DNA from 4 places in the Phyllobacterium sp. 0TCS1.6A genome. Region 1 is predicted to be linked to each of the others. Evidence: predicted binding sites of a transcription regulator. Region 1 holds the regulator's gene; each other region holds the start of a gene.
What was found. Region 1 encodes LexA, which represses DNA repair genes until DNA is damaged. Its sites were predicted from a motif close to TGTTCNNNNTGTGTTCNG; they were not measured.
Positions count from the first base shown of each region.

Region 1 (4,979 bases):
CCGTATGCTTGGCATAGAGCCAGTTGAAGAGAGCCGTGCGAGCGCCGCCAATATGAAGAAAGCCCGTGGGAGAGGGGGCGAAACGGGTGACAACAGAAGATGACATAGGGTCTCCAGATACGCCCGGCTATTAGCCGAACGTCCAATCGATTTGATTTGGCGTTGATGTACCATAGCAGCGCCGTGGTGCAAGTGTATTGGCAGAATTGGCGCTAAATGGACAAGCTGGCAGACCTCATCCGTAGCCGGCACGAATCAGGGCTGGCGCCGCCGTCATCTGGAAACCTGCCAGTTCCGGATACCGAACGCAGGGCGGCGAGGCCTGCCATTGCGCGCGGCATGGCCGCCGGCCTCGCCCTGGCGGCTGAACGCGGCCGCCACGCTGCATCAGTCGCCTTGCGCCACGAGGCAGCGCGCGGCACGACATTCCTGCTGCTTCCGGTTTTCGCGGGCACGGGTTCGGTGCTCTATTTCACGGCAGCGGCAGAACCGCGATTGAGTTCGGCGATCTTCGGACTGGTGCTGCTCGGCGCGCTGAGATGGATGGCTGCCGATCGGCCGCTGCTCAGGCTTGCCGTGACATTCGCCCTTGCGCTCGTTGCCGGCATGGCGTTCGCCAAGATGGAAACCATACTCGCCAATACGCCGATGCTTGGATCCGACGTGACGACGGAGGTGACCGGCCGCGTATTGACTATGGCGAGGAACGCCAAGGGCGGCGTGAGGATCGTGCTCGACGTGATCGATACCGCCAAGCCAAAATTGCGTTTTCCGCCATCCCGTATCGCCGTCTCGGCCAGAAAGCTTCCGGCCGGTCTCGGTGTTGGCGATGGCCTTGGGGCGCGCATCCATCTGCGCTCGCCTTCGGGGCCATCCCGCCCCGACAATTACGATTTCGCGTTCAACAACTATTATCGCGGTATCGGCGCCAACGGTTTCGTGCTCGGCATGGCGCATCGGCGCATCTTGCCGCCGAAACCCGGCCTCGTGGCCTGGGCTCTGAGCAGCATCGAGTCGATGCGGCAGCGGCTGACCCAGCATATCCAGCACCGCATCCCAGGCGAGGCAGGGGATATCGCCGCCTCGCTGATAACCGGCCAGCGCGACGGCATCAGCGACAAGACCAACAATGCGCTTCGCCTCAGCGGCCTGTCGCATATCCTGTCGATATCCGGCTTCCACATGGCGCTTGTCGCCGTGACCACCATGGCGACGCTGAGGGCCAGCCTGGCGCTGTTTCCGGGGGTGGCAGCCCGCTATCCGGTGAAGAAATTCGCGGCCGCCACTGCGCTCGCCGGCAGCGCCTTCTATCTGCTCCTGTCGGGCGCCGACGTCGCGGCACAGCGCAGTTTCATCATGCTCTCGATCATGCTGCTGGCGGTGCTGGTCGACCGTGCCGCGCTGTCGATGCGCAATCTCGCCCTGGCCGCCATGGTCACGATCGCGCTGGCGCCGCACGAAATCATGGGACCGAGCTTCCAGATGTCCTATTCGGCGACGGCGGCGCTGATTGCCTTCTACGGCTGGTGGGGAAGCCGCAGGGCAAAGCGCCGGGGGCGTCCGACGGGGGCGGCGGGGCGCGCACTGGAAGCGGTGGCGCAGTATGTCATTGGAATCGCGTTGACCTCGCTGGTCGCCGGGGCGGCGAGTTCGATCTTCGCCGCCTATCACTTCAACAATACGGCGCCGCTCGGGCTCATCGGCAACGCGCTGGCGCTGCCGGTGATTTCAACGCTCGTCATTCCATTCGGCGTCATCGGTCTCATGGCAATGCCATTCGATCTCGACGGGTTTTTCTTCGGCATCATGGAGCGCGGCATCGATATGGTCATCATGGTCGCCGAAATGGTCTCAGGTCACTCTCCGCCGGGCAATTTCGGTCTCGTCCCCCGCCAAAGCCTGATCCTCGCCTGCCTCGGCCTGATCATATTGCTGTTTCCGGCGACGCGTCTGCGCCTGTTCGCCTTGCCGCTCTTTGCAGCGGCCGCAGCCCTGGCAGTCTGGACGCCGCCGCCGGAAATCATGATCTCCGAGAATGCGAGCCTGGTGGCGCTGCGCGCGACCGACGGCCGCCTTGCCGTCAACAGGGCGGGCGCGGAAAGCTTTACGCTCAAGAACTGGCAACAGGCCCATGCCACATCGGCCGTGATCGTTCCGGCCAAACCAGCCGTGGCAGCGGAGGACACGCAGTTCGAGTGCAACGCAGAGCTATGCCTCGCAAGGGAGCCGCGATATGGCGCCGTGGTGGCGCATGTCCGTTCGGCCGAGGCCATGGCGGCCGCTTGCATGGAAAGCGATATCATGGTGCTGGCCTTCGCCGGCCCCTATCGCTCTTGCGAGGTGAAGAATGCGCCCATCACCGTAACGCGGCAGCAATTGGCGCTCTTTGGCGCAGCGACCATCAAGCTTCGGCCAGTGCCCGAGTTTCGGCCAATGCCCGCAATCAAACGATCGACGGAAGACCGTCGCCAATCGACCGAACCCACCCGGGGAGCGATCGCCGCAGCAGCGCCGGGTTTTTTCGCATCGATAGAGTATGCGATCGGGCGGCCCATCCGGCCATGGAACAATTATCGAATTCATTCGCGGGCGGCACGCAATATCGCGGAGCGTCCGCGCCCGCCGAAACGCCCGCCTGTACAGGCTGTGGTCAGTACCGCCGAATGAGCCCGACGAGCTTGCCCTGAACCTGAACGCGATCGGGGCCGAAAATTCGCGTCTCATAGGCAGGATTCGCCGCTTCGAGTGCAATCGACGCGCCCTTGCGACGGAAGCGCTTCAGCGTTGCCTCCTCATCATCGACGAGGGCCACGACGATCTCGCCGGGATTTGCGGTGTTGCCGCGCCGTATGACGACGGTATCGCCGTCGAAAATCCCCGCCTCGATCATCGAGTCACCCTTGACCTCAAGGGCATAATGCTCGCCATTGCCGATCATGTCGGGCGGCAGCGTCAGCATGCTCGTCTGGTTCTGGATGGCCGCGATCGGCACACCGGCCGCGATGCGTCCCATGACCGGAATGCTGACCATATTGGCCGCGATATTGCCGATGTCCGGCGCGGGTTGCGGCGCAGGGGCGGTGCGGCCAAGGCTGCCCTCGATCACGCTCGGCGAGAATTTGCGCTGGGCGTTCAGTCCCGGAGCGATCGAATCAGGAAGACGGATCACTTCGAGCGCCCGCGCCCTGTTGGCAAGGCGGCGAATGAAGCCGCGCTCCTCGAGCGCCGAGATCAGCCGATGAATCCCGGACTTCGACGCAAGGTCGAGCGCATCCTTCATTTCATCGAAGGAAGGGGGGATGCCCGTTTCCTTCAGGCGATCATGTATGAACAGCAGTAGTTCATGTTGCTTGCGCGTGAGCATTTGGCGATCCTCCACCAGGGAATCGGAAAAACAAAACCAGAACAAACACTATATGTTCCAGTTGTGTTCCACAAGGATTAATATGTGGTTGAAAAAGCCCAGGTGGCGGAAATTTATATGGAACGCCATGGCGATAGGACATTTTTCGCTACTTTTGGCGAAGCATCATGCCTTCGCAGCAGCTTCCATAGCCTGCTAACGGACGGGTGGCCCGCTCGATTGGCGCAGGATCAGTTCGACCGGCCAGACTTCCTGCATGGCTGTCACGGCGGCGCCGTCGAGCTGCAACATCAGCATCTCGGCGATCCTCGTTCCGGCAGCGCGGATCGATGAGCGGGTTGTCGTCATGGATGGCACCATGTTGCTGGCATTGAGATAGGGGAAGACGTCATCATGGGCGATGAGGGAAACCTGCTTTCCGACCTGGTAGCCCTTGGCGCGTATGGCGCGTGAAACGCCCAGCGCAGTCATCATCGATCCTGCGATAATGCCGGTCGGCTGCGGTTCACAGGAGAGGAGGCGCAGCGTTTCGGCGAAGCCGATGTCGTCGGAAAACCTGTCATGAATGATGAGACGTTCATCGATGGGCAGGCCGCGCTCCAGATGAGCCTGCCGGTATCCGAGTTCGCGATGTTCGGAGAAGGTGAAGCCCTTGAGGCCGTCGATCATGGCAATGTGGCGGTGGCCGAGATCGAGCAGATGCGAGGCCGCCTGGTAGAAAGCGCCCTGATTGTCGATGTCGAGCCAGGAATGGGGAACGTCTGCTTCCGTCCTGCCGTGCAGCACGAAGGGAAAGCCGGCCTTGGCCAGCATGGTTATCCGCTCGTCCACGAGTGCGGGGTGCGAAACGATGATGGCATCGACGCGTTTGCTCGAAATCAGGCGCTTATAGACCGAGATCTCGTCATTGTTGATCAGCGGGCTGATCAGGAAATCGATCTCATGGGCGGAGAGGCGTTCGGCCAGGCCGGCCAGGAATTCGGCGGTGTGCGGTCCGAATCTCTGGCTGGAATCGGCCGGAATGATGATGCCGATGGCGCCGACCCGGCCCATCGCCAGCCGGCGCGCATTGGCGTTGGCGGTGTATCCGTGCTGCAGGGCAGCCCTCGTCACGCGCTCGCGCGTCGCCTCGCTGACTTCCGGGTAGCCGTTCAATGCGCGGCTGACGGTGGTCTGGGACAGTCCCAGCCGTTCAGCCAATTCCTTGAGGTTCATATGATCGTTCCGACATTTCCATTGCGAAGACTGGCCCATTACGAAGACTGGCCCGTTGTGATGACTGGCCATTGCGACGACTGGCATACAACGCCAGATTGAATAAAATCCAAAGCGCTATAAAGCAATTATGTTGACAAATTCTCTGTTGCACAAGGTGGTTTTGCGGTATCTTGACATTGTGGACCTAATTTGACACTTATTTTCCAAAGCGCTTTGGGAGGGATCCGGGCGCTACTGGAGGAGGGGCGCCGCTGATGTGGCGCCATTGAACGAGGAGGAGGAATTATGAAGCTTGGATCATTTCTCGCCGGGGCGCTGGTTACGGCTCTTTTGAGTTCGGGCGCCTATGCGGCCAATCTGTCCATCGTGTCCGGCGATACGGGCAATGGGCGCGAGT
Region 1 covers NZ_JAPMAB010000001.1:790,328-795,306, forward strand. Annotated here, with positions in the region: gene gltX (glutamate--tRNA ligase) at 1-106, opposite strand, end outside; gene OSJ75_RS03810 (ComEC/Rec2 family competence protein) at 217-2,667, shown strand; gene lexA (transcriptional repressor LexA) at 2,651-3,364, opposite strand; gene OSJ75_RS03820 (substrate-binding domain-containing protein) at 3,560-4,579, opposite strand; gene OSJ75_RS03825 (ABC transporter substrate-binding protein) at 4,868-4,979, shown strand, end outside.

Region 2 (4,979 bases), on a different contig from region 1:
AAAAATTCGTGGTGGTGGAAAGCTCGTGATAGGCCATCAGGCAAAGATTCCATGCACGAACCATTTGGGGTCGGGGTCATTGCGCTCATAAAGCCCTTCGCGAAACACCCAGAAACGCCGTCCCGCATCGTCCTCAAGCCGATAATAATCCCGTGTCAAAGCGCGCGAATTCTCCCGCCACCATTCCGGGGCGATCCGCTCCGGCCCTTCTGCCAGCACGATGATGTGACGCGCCTTGCGCCAGACGAATTGCGCCGGCGCGGCATCGGGAATCTCGAAAGTCGCCTCTATCGGTTCCGGCGGGTGGAACATGCGGATAGGACGTTGCGGCGGGTCGCCTGCAACATCGCCTGCATTCCATCTGGCAGCGGCCGCTACCTTGGTGAGAGTGGCAGGCTCCAGGATGGCAGCGCGTTCCGGAATATGCGTATCGACGAATACCGGCCGCAATACGCGCTTGCTGCCGAGCCGGATGGATAAGCGGTCGACAAGGGTTCCGATCTTGTCGGTTTCCTCGGCATGATTGTCCAGGCTGGTTTGCCTGGCCATGGTCTTCTCGACACGAAGCGCGGCGAGGCGGATAATATCGAAGCCATATCCCGCATCGAGCGGGTCCGAGAGCGAGGCGAGACGTTCCTTCAGCAGCCGCATCAGGATTTCCGCGTCGGTGACGGGGCGCCCGGTCTCGATACGCAGGCGGCGGATATTTCCATCCGCCCGGAAAAAGACAGCCTCCACCTCGCGAGCGCCCTCCACGCGTGCCTTCAGCTGCTGTGCAAGTTCCCCGGCAAGCTCGCGAATAACCCCTTCTATTGCCTCCATGAAGGTCAGCGGTTCCGCCATGCGTCTCTCTGCCATGCAGATGGGCACGATGCGGCGCGGGGAAATCGGCTCGCTGTGCCGGCTGAAGAGCGCATCCAGGCGATTGACCGTCCGGGCGCCGAACCTTGCGGTCAAGGCTGCACGCGGCAGGACATCCACATCGCCGACCGTCAACAATCCTGCCCGCTTCAGCCCCGAAAGATGCGCATGCTCGACTTCGAGACTGGTGAGAGGCAATCTATAGAGAAGCTGTTTCAGATCCGCTCCCGCAATCCCGCCTCCCGCAATCCCGCCATTGCCGTAGCGGGCGAGGGCGCGGGCGGCTGCAGGATTGGCGGCGATTGCCGAACGGACGCAAATGCCATGGCGCTTCAGGCTGGCATGAATGTCGTGCAGCAGCTTCTCCTCGCCGCCATGCAGATGCAGGCAGCCTGTCACATCGAGTATCAGCCCATGCGGCTCGTCCACCGCCACCAAAGGCGTATAGCGATCACACCAATCCGCCAGCTTCTCCAGGAGGGCATTGTCCTGGCGCGGGGCCGCAAAGGCCGTATCGAGCTTTTCGAATTGCGCACGGGCATCGGTCAAGGCCATGCCCCTGTACAGTCCCGCCGCGGCAGCCTTTTCGTCCACCGCCATCAAGCGCAGCACATTCGCCGCCTTTTCGACGATGACCAGATGCCCATTAGTTCCCCGTTGCCGATCTTCTCTCTTGAGGCGATCGGTAGGAAGGTATGGAAACCAAAGGGCCAGAAACCGGCTTTCCGAGTTTGAAAACATGATCGTCACTTTCCCATTCCAATAGCCAGCGCCCCGTCATTCCCATTCTGTTGCGGATCAAGCTTGCATCGAAAACCGGATGCCCCGGCGCATTGGCTCCGCTCGAGCGGGAAGGCGCGGCACGGATCATCCAGCGCGTAACGGCAGCATTGTCGGCCGGCGCCGCTCCGAGACGCAGCAGAAATGCCGGTGTATCGGCTTGCTGCGCAGTCAGGAGCAGCTTGCGCGAGGCGGTCAGGTCCAGGCATTTCGGATTGCTCCAGGGGGCGATGATGACCGCACCCATTCCCGCCGTGCCGAGACTGTCGCAGGCTGCCTTCAGGACATCCTGCGATGTCGAACAACGAACAATGATCAAACGCTCGGGGGCGAGGCCGAAATCATGAAGACCCGCAGCATAAGGAACCCCGTTCTCCCGCTCGGCAAAATCCTCTTCGACCCAGATGATGGGGCTGTGCGATGCCGCAGCGCGCAAGGCCAGGGCAATGATGAAGCCCGTTGCGGCGCCCGCATCGCCCGCCTGCGATGCAAAGACTTCATGGATTGCTCCCCGCTGCAGACCTTCGCGAAAAACGCTGTCGACGGCCTTTTCCCCAAAGTGAAAAAACGACCGCAAACTATTGCTTTGAATAGTCTTTCCAAGAAAAATTATATCGCGCCTTAGCGCTTCGAGGTTGGCGGCTGTCACGGTTCTTCTCAAGAATGTTCATGATATGTTCTATTATGTGACCAATCGACAGGCCAGTCAAGTTTCGCTTTGTGTGTGAACCATCATCAGGGCCCTCGATGCGACGAGCACCTTTGCTCCGGCTCCAAACTGCTTCATTGGAAGCGCCTGTAACTCAGCCTTGATCGCTGAGCCCGGCAGGAAACTGCCGAGCTCAGCGCTGTGCGCGTAGAATACGCTTCCAGATCGTCCCGCCCAAATATCGATTAAAGATGATGAAGTAGACAACGATCAAAGCAAATAGCAACAGCGCTCGCCAGCCAGTAAGCTCAAAGCCATTCGATGTGCGCCCGCCAACGATTGTTGCAACTAGAAATCCGAGCACAAAGAAGGCGGTGAAGAAATCCAGCACTGCGGCCGTGATAATACGCCAAGTCGCCGGACCTTTGCTTGGTTCTGCATCAGACATTCGATCTTCCCCCAATCACCTGATCTCAAATAGTTAGCTTGCCGCGCACGTGTCGGCAAGTCCGGCTCTCGATTGGAGTAGAAATGGCGGCTACGGTACCGGTAACTCAATCACCGAGCGCGAGAATCTCGGCAAGTTCGAGGTGGAACATGCAGTGTCGAGCAGCGCCTCGATTGAAGACATGCAGACCAAATTATAATTCTATGTAAATTCATGATTTTGATGTGGTGAGCGCGCAGGGATTCGAACCCTGGACCTACTGATTAAAAGTCAGTTGCTCTACCGGCTGAGCTACGCGCTCCCAGCGAGGCGTTTCAAGCCCTCGGGAAGTGCGGCGGAACATATGTGCGGGATGCCGATCGGTCAACAGCTATTATTATACGATTTTGCGACAAAAGGACTTTTCGAGCCTCGTTTATCCCGCCCTCAAGCGGATTTTGCTCTCATATCGGTTTGCCGCAAGGCAGAATGGCGAAAAGGTGATTGGAGTTTCACCCGGATTCGGCCTAATCCACGGCCAATCTAGCTTGAAGGAGCGCACATGGCGCTGGATGTTTCCTATCTCACGGCCGCGGGGGCGGGCGCATTGTCCTTTCTCTCTCCTTGCGTGCTTCCCCTGGTTCCTCCCTATCTCTGCTACATGGCCGGCGTCACGGTCGAGGATTTCAGGGCCGACCGCGCAGCGGCCGCCATGTCGCCGGTCCGCAAGGCCCTGCTCGTCTCGTCATTCAGTTTCGTGCTCGGCTTTTCCACGGTCTTCGTCCTGCTGGGCGCCGGTGCCTCGACGATTGGCGGCTTCCTGCGCATGTGGCAGCAGGAAATCGCCATTGCCGCGGGCATCGTCATCATCCTCATGGGACTGAACTTCCTCGGCGTCTTCCGCCTTGCATTTCTCTCCCGCGAGGCCCGCTTCCAGAGCAAGGGGGCTCCGGCCAGCCCGATCGCCGCCTATATAATGGGCCTTGCCTTCGCCTTTGGCTGGACACCCTGCATCGGGCCGGTACTCGGGCCCATCCTGGCTTTGGCGGGCGCGCGCGATACGGTCGCCGATGGCGCGACGCTCCTTGCCGTCTATTCGCTCGGCCTCGGCGTGCCTTTCATCATTGCCGCCATGTTTTCCGGCATGTTCATGCGCTTTCTCGGCCGTTTCAGAATGCATCTCGGCAAGGTCGAAAAGATCATGGGCGGGCTTCTCGTCATTACCGGAATTCTGTTCCTCACCGGCGGATTGCAATCCTTTTCCTTCTGGTTGCTCGAAACATTTCCCATTCTCGGCCAACTCGGCTAAAGGGACGAAATTACCTATTGGAAACCTGCGCCGTGCTACGCCTGCCGGCACATGGTTTTCCCGTCGATCTGAAGGTTCAAGATGGCCCAACGTTCCTGTCTCACAATCATACTTGCCGCGGGCGAGGGTACCCGCATGAAATCCGCACTGCCGAAGGTGTTGCATCCGATTGCCGGTCTGCCCATTGTCGGCCATGTCGCCAAGGCGGTTCAGGCGGCAGGCGGCATGGATATGGCGCTGGTCGTCGGCCGGGGCGCGGAGGCCGTCGAGCAGGCGGTTCGCAAGCTCGTGCCGGCGCTGAGCGTCCACGAGCAGACGGAACGGCTTGGGACAGGCCATGCGGTCCTTGCCGCGCGCGACGCCATCGCCAAGGGCTATGACGATATTCTCGTGGTTTTCGCCGACACGCCGCTGATCGAGACTGAAGCGCTGGAACGTGCGCGGCAGAAACTGGCCGATGGTGCCCATGTCGTCGTCATGGGGTTCCGGCCCGGCGATCCGCACGGCTATGGACGGCTGATCGAGGAAGAGGGCCGCCTTCTCGCCATTCGCGAGGAGAAGGATGCCAGCGATGCGGAACGGCGCATCGGCTTCTGCAATGGCGGCCTGATGGCCCTCAGCGGCGAGACTGCGCTCGATCTCCTGGAACGCATCTCCAACGAGAACGCCAAGGGCGAATATTATCTCACCGACGTCGTCGAGATCGCCAATGCAACGGGCCGCAACGCGGTTGCGATCGAAGTGGCGGTCGATAATGTCATCGGCATCAATACGCGTGTCGAGCTCGCGGCGGCCGAAGCCATCTGGCAGGAACGCAAAAGGCGCGCGATGATGCTGGCCGGCGTCTCCATCCAGGCGCCCGAAACCGTGTTCTTCGCCCATGACACCCTGATCGAGGCGGATGTGACGCTGGAGCCCAATATCGTGTTCGGTCCCGGCGTATTCATCGAGAG
Region 2 covers NZ_JAPMAB010000006.1:240,051-245,029, forward strand. Annotated here, with positions in the region: gene OSJ75_RS14920 (error-prone DNA polymerase) at 1-40, opposite strand, end outside; gene OSJ75_RS14925 (Y-family DNA polymerase) at 37-1,494, opposite strand; gene OSJ75_RS14930 (ImuA family protein) at 1,508-2,218, opposite strand; gene OSJ75_RS14935 (hypothetical protein) at 2,484-2,738, opposite strand; tRNA gene OSJ75_RS14940 (tRNA-Lys) at 2,964-3,039, opposite strand; gene OSJ75_RS14945 (cytochrome c biogenesis CcdA family protein) at 3,280-4,026, shown strand; gene glmU (bifunctional UDP-N-acetylglucosamine diphosphorylase/glucosamine-1-phosphate N-acetyltransferase GlmU) at 4,108-4,979, shown strand, end outside.
Region 2: the regulator LexA is predicted to act here: its motif matches at 2,306-2,323, upstream of OSJ75_RS14930 (ImuA family protein).

Region 3 (4,979 bases), 130 kb from region 1:
GGCTGTTGCCGATCCATCGCAGCAGGGGGCAGGTCTATATTCCCGTCGATATCCTGTCGGCGGTCGGATGCAAGCCGGAAGAACTGATCGACGGCTCCAACCTGCCGGCGGCGCGGCGGGCCATCTCCGCCATGGTGGCGCTGGCCGAGGAGCATTTCAGCAAATACCAGGCGGCTGCCGGGCAAATGCCGGCCTCGCTGCGGCCGGCCTATCTGCCGGCGCGCCTGACGCCCGTCCACCTGCGGCAGATAAAGCGCATGGGCGAGCGAGTCATGTCCGAGGTGGCGGAACTATCGCCGCTCGCGCGGCACTGGACGATGCTGAAGGCATCGTTGGGGTAAGACGCACGATGCTGAAGGCCGGTTACGGCGTCAGATGTCGAGTTCTTCGACGAAGGCAGCGCGATCCTGGATGAAGCGGAAGCGGGCGTCCGGACGGGTTCCCATCAGGTCATCCACGGCAACCCGCGTCAGGTCGGCCCATTCCTCGTCGATCTGGACCCGCAGCAGCGTGCGCTTTCTGCGGTCCATCGTCGTTTCCTTCAATTGGTCGGCGCGCATCTCGCCGAGGCCCTTGAACCGGCCGATCTCGACCTTGCCCTTGCCGGTGAAGAGGGTGCGCAGCAATTCGTCCTTATGCGCATCGTCGCGCGCATAGGCGACCTTGCCGCCCTGCGCCAGGCGATAGAGCGGCGGCACGCCGAGGAACAGGTGGCCGTTGCGGATGAGGTCCGGCATTTCCTGGTAGAAGAAGGTGATCAGCAGCGAGGCGATGTGAGCGCCGTCGACGTCGGCATCGGTCATGATGATGATGCGATCGTAGCGCAGGTCCTCATCGCGATATTTGGAGCGGGTGCCGCAGCCGAGCGCGAGGACGAGATCGCCGATCTGCTGGTTGGCCGTCATCTTTTCGCGGCCAGCGCTCACCACATTGAGGATCTTGCCGCGCAATGGCAGCACGGCCTGCGTGGCGCGGTCGCGCGCCTGCTTGGCCGAGCCGCCGGCGCTGTCGCCCTCGACGATGAACAGTTCCGCCCCGAGCGAGCCGCTCTGGGTGCAATCGGCAAGCTTGCCCGGCAGGCGCAGCTTCTTGATCGCGGATTTGCGGTTGACTTCCTTTTCCTGGCGGCGCTTCAGCCGCTCGTCAGCCCGGTCCAGCACCCAGTCGAGAAGCTTGGAGGCCTCCTGCGGCGAGGCGGCCAGCCAATGATCGAAGGGATCGCGAATGGCGTTTTCGACGATGCGCTGCGCCTCGACGGTGGCGAGCTTGTCCTTGGTCTGGCCGACGAATTCCGGCTCGCGGATGAACACGGAGAGCATGGCGGCAGACGAAATCATCACGTCGTCGGTGGTGATGATCGACGCGCGCTTGTTGCCGGTCAGCTCCGCATAGGCCTTCAGGCCGCGGGTCAGGGCGATGCGCAGGCCGGCCTCGTGGGTGCCGCCTTCGCTGGTCGGGATCGTGTTGCAGTAGGAATTGATGAAACCATCGCCGCCGTGCCACGCGACGGCCCATTCCATCGAGCCATGGCCGGCGGATTTCTCGGTCTTGCCGGCGAAGATCTCGCGCGTGACCTGGAATTCCTTGCCGAGCGATGCCGCGAGATATTCCTTCAGCCCGCCCGGGAAATGGAACACCGCCTTGTCCGGCGTCGGGTCCTTCGGATCGAGCAGGGAAGGCGCGCAGTTCCAGCGGATTTCGACGCCGCCGAAGAGATAGGCCTTCGACCGCGCCATCTTGTAGAGCCGCGCCGGATCGAATTTGGCGCCCTGGCCGAATATCTCGGCATCGGGATGGAAGGTGATGCGCGTGCCGCGCCGGTTCTGCACTTCGCCGACTTCCTCCAGCGGGCCGAGGGCCCTGCCGCGCGAGAAGCGCTGCCTGTAGAGGCGCCGGTTGCGCGCCACCTCGACCTCGAGATGGTCGGACAGCGCATTGACCACGGAAACGCCGACGCCGTGCAGGCCGCCGGAGGTCTCGTAGACCTTGGAGTCGAACTTGCCGCCGGCATGCAGCGTCGTCATGATCACTTCGAGCGCCGACTTGTCCTTGAACTTCGGATGCGCATCCACCGGAATGCCGCGGCCATTGTCGGTGACCGAGAGATAGCCGTTCTCATCGAGCTCGATGTCGATGAAATTGGCATGGCCGGCCACGGCCTCGTCCATGGAATTGTCGATGACTTCGGCAAAGAGGTGATGCAGCGCGCGCTCGTCGGTGCCGCCAATATACATGCCGGGACGGCGGCGCACCGGCTCCAGCCCCTCGAGCACCTCGATATCGGCGGCGCTGTAGCTGCCGCCGCTCTCGGGCGCGGCGCGCGCCGGGGCCCTGGCCGGCTTTGGCGCGCTTTCCCGCGCGGCGGGCAGCGGCGGAGGCACGACGGCTTCAGGCGCCGCCGCATTGCGCTCGTGGGCGGTTTTCACAATCGCTGAGAAGAGGTCGTTATTGTCATCCATGGTATTCACGGCCGAAATTCATAGCTATCCGAATCATCCCCGATCTTGGCATGGATCAGCGGCGAAGGCGATGGGCGTTCGCCATATGTTCCGGAACCCATCGCCTGTCTAGACGATGAATCCCCATGTTTCAAGCGGCCTTGACCGCCTGGAGCAGTGTCTCCAGCCGCTCGATGCGCCGGATCATTTTATTCTGGCGCTCCTTCAGCGCCTCGACTTCCGCCCGCAATTCGGGCCTGGGGAGATTTTCCTCGTCCGGCGCCTGGCCGACGCCGTGGATGAGCCATGTCGGCGTCACGCCGAGAAAGCCCGCGAGCATCACCAGCCGGTTGGCGCGCGGCTCGGACCGATCCGCCTCCCAGGCCTGGATCGTCTTCAATGTCACGCCGATATGGCCGGCGACGGCGGCAACGCCAAGTCCTTTTGAATCACGAGCCCGCGAGAGCCGTCCACCCAGCGTGTCCGTGTCGGGTGTCTCGGTCATGATATTGGGCTGAGAGTTCATGAGATTCTCCGTTTTTCTGACTTTTTTGGGTGCTTGGGAGGGGGTGTTGCACCATTTACGGCCCCAAAAGTCAAATTTCGCCGGGCCGGCCGATCGAATGCCGGCAAGTTGCGATTGATTTTTCCAGTGGAGGAGATATGCCAGTTGCACTTGCCCAAGACGGCTCCCGGAAAGGTATCGGCGATGGAAAACACGACCGCACAGCAAGTGCGAGGGGTCTCGCTGATGGCGAGCGCCATGTTCTTTCTGCCGATGATGGACGCCATCGCCAAATGGCTCGCCACCGTGGACACGCTGCCGCCCGCCACCGTCACGCTGTCGCGCTTCGTCGTTCAATCGGCGCTGACGGCCGTGATCATCATTGCCCTGACCGGCCGGCAGAGCCTGCGCCCCGTGAAGTTCTGGGGCAACATGTTGCGCGGCGTGCTGATGGGGCTCGGCAGCCTCTCATTCTGGGCCGCCGTCAAATACATGCCGCTTGCCGATGCCATTGCCGTGTTCTTCGTCGAGCCATTGATGCTGACCGTGCTTTCGGCGCTCATCCTCAAGGAGAAGGTCGGCTGGCGCCGTTGCCTCGCGGTCTTCGTCGGCTTCGTCGGAACGCTCATCGTCATCCAGCCGAGCTGGGCGCTCTTCGGCTGGGTTTCGCTGCTGCCGCTGGCGACGGCCGCGCTCTTCGCCTTCTATCTCATCCTCAACCGCCGCTACGGCACCGCCGACACGCCGCTGATCATGCAGCTCTATTCCGGTCTCGGCGGCGCCGCCACGGTGATCGTCGCGCTGGCTGTCGGCGCCATTGCCGGTATCGACGACATGACGCTCGGCGTACCCGGCGGCAGTCTCTCCTGGGTGCTGATGTTCATGATCGGCGTCATCGCCACCGGCGGCCATCTGCTCGTCACCCAGGCTTCGCGCCTTGCGCCCGCATCGCTGCTGGCGCCGTTCCAATATCTCGAAATCGTCATGGCCGTTCTCATCGGCCTCGTGGTCTTCGGGGAGTTTCCGTCGATCTCGAAATGGTTCGGCATCGCCGTCATCGTCGGTTCGGGCATCTATCTCATATGGCGCGAAGGCAAGGTGCGCGAGGCATCCACAGCCAAGGACAGGCTTGCCGCTTGAGCTGACGCCAGGTTGGCAATAATAATCGGACCCGGAGGACCAGCATTGTTCAAGAAAATCCTGATTGCCAATCGCGGCGAAATCGCCTGCCGGGTCATCAAGTCCGCCCGCAGGATGGGCATAGCCACGGTCGCCGTCTATTCCGATGCGGATCGCGATGCGGTGCACGTCGAAATGGCCGACGAAGCCGTTCATATCGGCCCGGCGGCGGCATCCGAAAGCTATCTCGTCGCCGAGCGGATCATCGCCGCCTGCAAGGAGACCGGCGCCGAGGCGGTGCATCCGGGCTATGGCTTCCTGTCCGAACGCGCTTCCTTCTGCGAGGCGCTGGAGAATGAGGGCATCGTCTTCATCGGACCGAAGCCCAGGGCCATCATTGCGATGGGCGACAAGATCGAGTCGAAGAAATTCGCCAACGAGGCCCGGGTGAACACGGTGCCCGGCGTCCTCGACGTCATCAAGGATGCGGCGGAGGCCGAAAGGATCGCCGCCGGGATCGGCTATCCGGTGATGATCAAGGCATCGGCCGGCGGCGGCGGCAAGGGCATGCGCATCGCATGGAACGCGGCGGAAGCGCGCGACGGCTTCGACCGGGCGACATCGGAGGCGCGCAACTCCTTCGGCGACGAGCGCGTATTCATCGAGAAGTTCATCGTCGATCCGCGCCACATAGAAATCCAGGTGCTGGCCGATGCGCATGGCAATTGCATCTATCTCGGCGAGCGCGAATGTTCGGTGCAGCGGCGCAACCAGAAGGTCGTGGAGGAGGCGCCGTCGCCATTCCTCGATGCCGCGACGCGCAAGGCAATGGGCGAGCAGGCGGTGGCGCTGGCCAGGGCGGTGGAATACCAGAGCGCCGGCACGGTGGAATTCATCGTCGACAAGGACCGCAATTT
Region 3 covers NZ_JAPMAB010000001.1:660,553-665,531, forward strand. Annotated here, with positions in the region: gene OSJ75_RS03255 (phytoene/squalene synthase family protein) at 1-341, shown strand, start outside; gene parE (DNA topoisomerase IV subunit B) at 372-2,459, opposite strand; gene OSJ75_RS03265 (helix-turn-helix domain-containing protein) at 2,590-2,964, opposite strand; gene OSJ75_RS03270 (DMT family transporter) at 3,115-4,083, shown strand; gene OSJ75_RS03275 (acetyl-CoA carboxylase biotin carboxylase subunit) at 4,129-4,979, shown strand, end outside.
Region 3: the regulator LexA is predicted to act here: its motif matches at 2,535-2,552, upstream of parE (DNA topoisomerase IV subunit B).

Region 4 (4,979 bases), on a different contig from region 1:
CGCACGGCAGCGGTTTTTTGCCGACCGCATGAATACCAATGGCTTTCACGAGGCCGACGAGGCCTTCCACGAAGCGATCGCCGGTATTTCCGGCCATCCCGGCATCTGGACCTATCTCAAGCCTGCGAAGATACAGATCGACAGGGCGCGGCGCATGACCCTGCCGGCGCTCGGCCGCATGGATCAGGTTCTTTCCGAACATTCGACCATCCGCAATGCCATTGCGGAGCATGATGTAGCGGCCGCCTGCACGGCAATGAAGCAGCATTTGAATGCCGTCATTCCCGATATTGAAACCTTGAGAAGAACCCATCCCCAATCGTTCATCTGATTTGGGATCGCAATAGTGACGGAGGATGCATGCGTCAGGCATGGAGATGGTTTGGGCCCAAAGCTGGGGTAACGCTTGACGATGTTCGGCAGGCCGGGGCGACGGACATCGTATCCTCGTTGCACGACGTCCCGATCGGTGAAGCCTGGACAAAGCAGCAGGTCCAGGAACGCAAATCCCTTATCGAATCGACACCGGACGGGCGGACCCCGCTGACCTGGTCTGTCATCGAGAGCATACCGATCCCGGACGCGGTGAAGCGCACGGGCGGGAAGGCCAAACGTGAGATAGAGACCTGGATTGCCAGCATGGAGGCAGTCGCCGCCAATGGAATCCGGGTCATCTGCTATAATTTCATGCCGGTTGTCGACTGGTGCCGGACGGAGCTGGACCATGTCACTCCGACGGGCTCGACCGCCATGCGTTTCGACCACAATCAGTTCGCGGTTTTCGACCTGCATATCCTGCAGCGCAAGGGCGCCGAGAGCGATTATTCCAGCGAGGACCAGGCCATTGCAGCGCGGCTGTACGAAGCGATGGGTGCGCAGGAAATCGCCGATCTCACGCGCAACATCGCCAGCGCCCTGCCCGGATCGACGACCGAACCCCTGACCATCCCGGCCTTCCGCGACAAGCTCGACGCCTATTCCGGCATGGATGCCGCGCGGCTGCGCCAGCACCTGATCGAGTTTCTGCAGGCCGTCACGCCAGTCGCAGATGCGCTCGACGTCAAATTGACCCTGCATCCTGATGATCCGCCCCGGCCCTTGTTCGGCTTGCCGCGCATAGCATCGACGGAGGCCGATTATGCAGCGCTGTTCGACGCCGTCCCCTCGCCCGCCAATGGCATGTGCTATTGCACCGGCAGTCTCGGGGTTCGCGCCGACAATGATCTGCCGAGCATTGCGCGCCGTTTTGCCGGGCGTATTCATTTTGCCCATCTGCGTGCAACGACCCGCGAGGGGGATGGAAGAAGCTTCCACGAAGCTGCGCATCTCGAAGGCGATGTCGACATGGTGGCGGTGTTGCGCGAACTGCTCGCGGAAGATCGCAAGCGCGACAAGGCGAACAGCATCATTTTCCGGTCCGATCACGGCCAGCGCCTGCTCGACGATCTGAGCAAGGATGTGACGCCGGGCTATCCCTCGATCGGCCGCCTGCGCGGTCTCGCCGAATTGCGGGGCATCATCCACGCTCTCGATGCATCGGCCTTGCGCTAGAACGTTCCCCGGAGCAATCGATAGGCGTTTCGGCCGGGAACGGACCAAAACGATGCGTTGAAGCAAAATGCCGATCACTTTTTGAGTTGCCGTGCCTTTTCAGCGCGGCAACTCACTCGAAATAGTTAATCCTTTTTCACGATATCTGCCGCCTGGATCGCTGTTTCGACAGCGATCATTAATAAATCGGTTATAAATCAACACATTTCCGCCATAGTCTCTGCGCGATCCTGAATATCCCGCGTGCCCGCACAGCAAGTTCCATCACATTTTGAGTCATAATAAGACAATAAAAATGAGTAACTTGCGCCCATTTTCCTCTTGATCTTTGGCTTTCTTTCCGGCGCGCGACACCTCGAGGCCACATTTCTCCAAAATAGAAGCGACATCTCATCCACGCGGCGATCTACTTACCCGAGCTCGCCATATGCGTGTGTCTTCATTCAGGCATTCCTGCCTTGGGTTGTTAAAGTGCGAATATTCCCCATGCTCTCATTTGCAAGTATCCGTAAGGTACTCACTGCCACCATTATTTTCCTCATGTTCGGTGCCGCTTCCGCCAATGCCGCCTGTGGCGGCGCATCATGGTACGCCCTTCACTCCAAAACGGCTTCGGGCGAGCGTATGAACCCGTCGGCACTGACCGCTGCCCACAGGACGCTGCCATTCGGCTCCAAGGTGAAGGTGACCAACCAGCGCAACGGCAAATCGATCGTCGTGCGCATCAACGACCGTGGACCGTTCATCAAGGGCCGGGTGATCGACCTTTCAAAGGGCGCAGCCGCCAGGCTCGGCTTTGTCGGCGCCGGCCATACCAAAATCTGCATGGCGAGGCTTTAGGCCAGACCAGGGCGGCAGCGATCATTCTTCTTGACCAATGCCGCCAGTAGCGCCATGTGAACAGTCCAGATGAAGTCGGGGATGTTCCATGGCACTCAAAGTCGCGGTCCAGATGGACCACATCAATTCGATCCGGATCGGCGGAGACACGACCTTCGCCCTCTGCCTTGAAGCGCAGGCGCGCGGGCATCGGCTGTTCCATTATACGCCCGACAGGCTGAGCATGCGCGACGGTGTCGTTTCGGCACGCGTGGAAGAACTGAGCGTGCGCGATGTCGAAGGCGATCATTTCACCCTCGGCGAGCCGACCCCCCGAGACCTGTCCGAGATGGATGTGGTGCTGCTGCGCCAGGATCCGCCCTTCGACATGAATTATATCACCACGACGCATATGCTGGAGCGCATTCACCCGAAAACGCTCGTCGTGAACGATCCTGCCTGGGTGCGCAACAGTCCCGAGAAGATCTTCGTCACCGAGTTTCCCGACCTCATGCCGGACACGCTGATCACCAAGGACCCGGCCGAGATCGTGGCGTTTCGCAAGGAGTTCGGCGACATCATTCTCAAGCCGCTCTATGGCAATGGCGGCGCCGGCGTATTCCATCTTGCGGATGGTGATCGCAATCTCACCTCGCTCCTCGAAATGTTCGGACAGATGTTCCGCGAGCCCTTCATCGCCCAGCGCTATCTGAAGGATGTCCGCGCCGGGGACAAGCGCATCATCCTGATCGACGGCGAGCCTGTCGGCGCCATCAATCGCGTTCCGTCCGAAACCGATTCACGCTCCAACATGCATGTCGGCGGGCGCGCCGAGAAGACCGAACTGACCGAGCGCGAGCGGGAGATCTGCGCCCGCATCGGCCCGTCGCTGCGCGAGCGCGGCTTCATCCTCGTCGGCATCGACGTCATCGGCGACTATATGACGGAGATAAACGTCACCTCCCCGACCGGCGTTCGCGAGGTGAAGCGATTTGGCGGTGCCGACATAGCGGCGCTGTTCTGGGACGCGGTCGAAGCCAAGCGGAACTGATCGCCCGGGCGAGCGTCCGGCGTAGAGCTGGCGTTCGCCAATTGTTCTTGTTATGCGGCGGGATTTGTGCTGATGTGCCACGCATTGGCATAATGATTTTTTACGCACTGCATTTTCAAGGAACGATTGATGGTTACCCGCGTCCAGACGGTCGCCTTTCAAGGCATTCAAGCGCAGCCCGTCGATGTCCAGGTCATGATCGCGCCTGGCAAGATGGGGATGCACATTGTCGGACTGCCGGACAAGGCAGTGGCCGAGAGCCGCGAGCGTGTCCAGGCCGCGCTGCACGCTTCTGGCCTTGCGATGCCGCCGAAGAAGGTCACGATCAATCTTGCACCCGCGGACCTGCCGAAAGAAGGGAGCCACTACGATCTTCCGATCGCCGTCGGGCTCATGGCCGATCTCGGTGCCATGCCGGCGGACGCACTCCAATCCTACATCGTGCTCGGCGAATTGTCGCTTGATGGCACCATCACCCAGGTCGCAGGGGTGCTGCCGGCCGCGATCGCTGCGAATGCGCAGGAAAAGGGCCTGATCTGCCCGGCCGCCTGCGGCCCGGAAGCGGCCTGGGCCGGCGCCGATGTCGATATACTGGCGCCGCGCAGCCTCATTGCCCTCGCCAATCATTTCCGCGGCACGCAGGTGCTGTCGCGGCCGGAACCCGCGCTGCAGGCCAACAACGCGCCGCTGCCCGATCTTTCCGAGATACGCGGGCAGGAGATGGCAAGGCGGGCACTGGAAGTTGCAGCAGCCGGAGGCCACAACCTGGTGATGATCGGACCCCCAGGCTCCGGAAAATCCATGCTGGCACAACGGCTGCCCTCGATACTTCCTCCGCTTTCGCCGCGCGAATTGCTTGAGGTGTCGATGGTGGCATCGATCGCCGGGGAACTGGTCGGCGGGCGGCTGACGGACAGGCGTCCCTTTCGCGCGCCGCATCATTCCGCATCCATGGCCGCCATGGTGGGCGGGGGCATGCGGGCGCGGCCGGGTGAGGTCTCCCTGGCGCATCGCGGAGTGCTTTTCCTCGACGAATTGCCCGAATTTACGCCGCAGGTGCTCGATTCGCTCAGGCAGCCGCTGGAGACCGGCAATTGCATGATCGCGCGCGCCAACCACCGCATCTCCTATCCGGCGCAAATCCAGCTCATCGCCGCCATGAATCCGTGTCGCTGCGGCATGGCGGGCGAACCGGGACACAGATGTTCGCGGGGCGTCAAATGCAAGCAGGACTATCAGGCGCGTATCTCGGGGCCGCTGCTCGACCGTATCGACATCAAGATCGAGGTTCCGGCGGTCAATGCCGTCGATCTGATCCGGCCCGCGGCCTCGGAGAGCAGTTCTGTCGTGGCAGCCCGGGTGGCCCAGGCGCGCTCCATACAGAAAAGCCGCTTCGAGGCGCTCGGCCTTTCGTCGGTGACCACCAATGCGCAATGCGGCGTTGCCTTGATCGAGGATATTGCGCGACCTGACCGCGCGGGAATGGCCCTTCTGGAACAGGCCAGCCTGCAGATGCGGTTCTCAGCCCGCGCCTATCATCGGGTTTTGAAGGTTGCAC
Region 4 covers NZ_JAPMAB010000002.1:574,469-579,447, reverse strand. Annotated here, with positions in the region: gene OSJ75_RS06990 (GntR family transcriptional regulator) at 1-331, shown strand, start outside; gene uxuA (mannonate dehydratase) at 361-1,551, shown strand; gene OSJ75_RS06980 (septal ring lytic transglycosylase RlpA family protein) at 2,092-2,391, shown strand; gene gshB (glutathione synthase) at 2,480-3,421, shown strand; gene OSJ75_RS06970 (YifB family Mg chelatase-like AAA ATPase) at 3,551-4,979, shown strand, end outside.
Region 4: the regulator LexA is predicted to act here: its motif matches at 3,453-3,470, upstream of OSJ75_RS06970 (YifB family Mg chelatase-like AAA ATPase).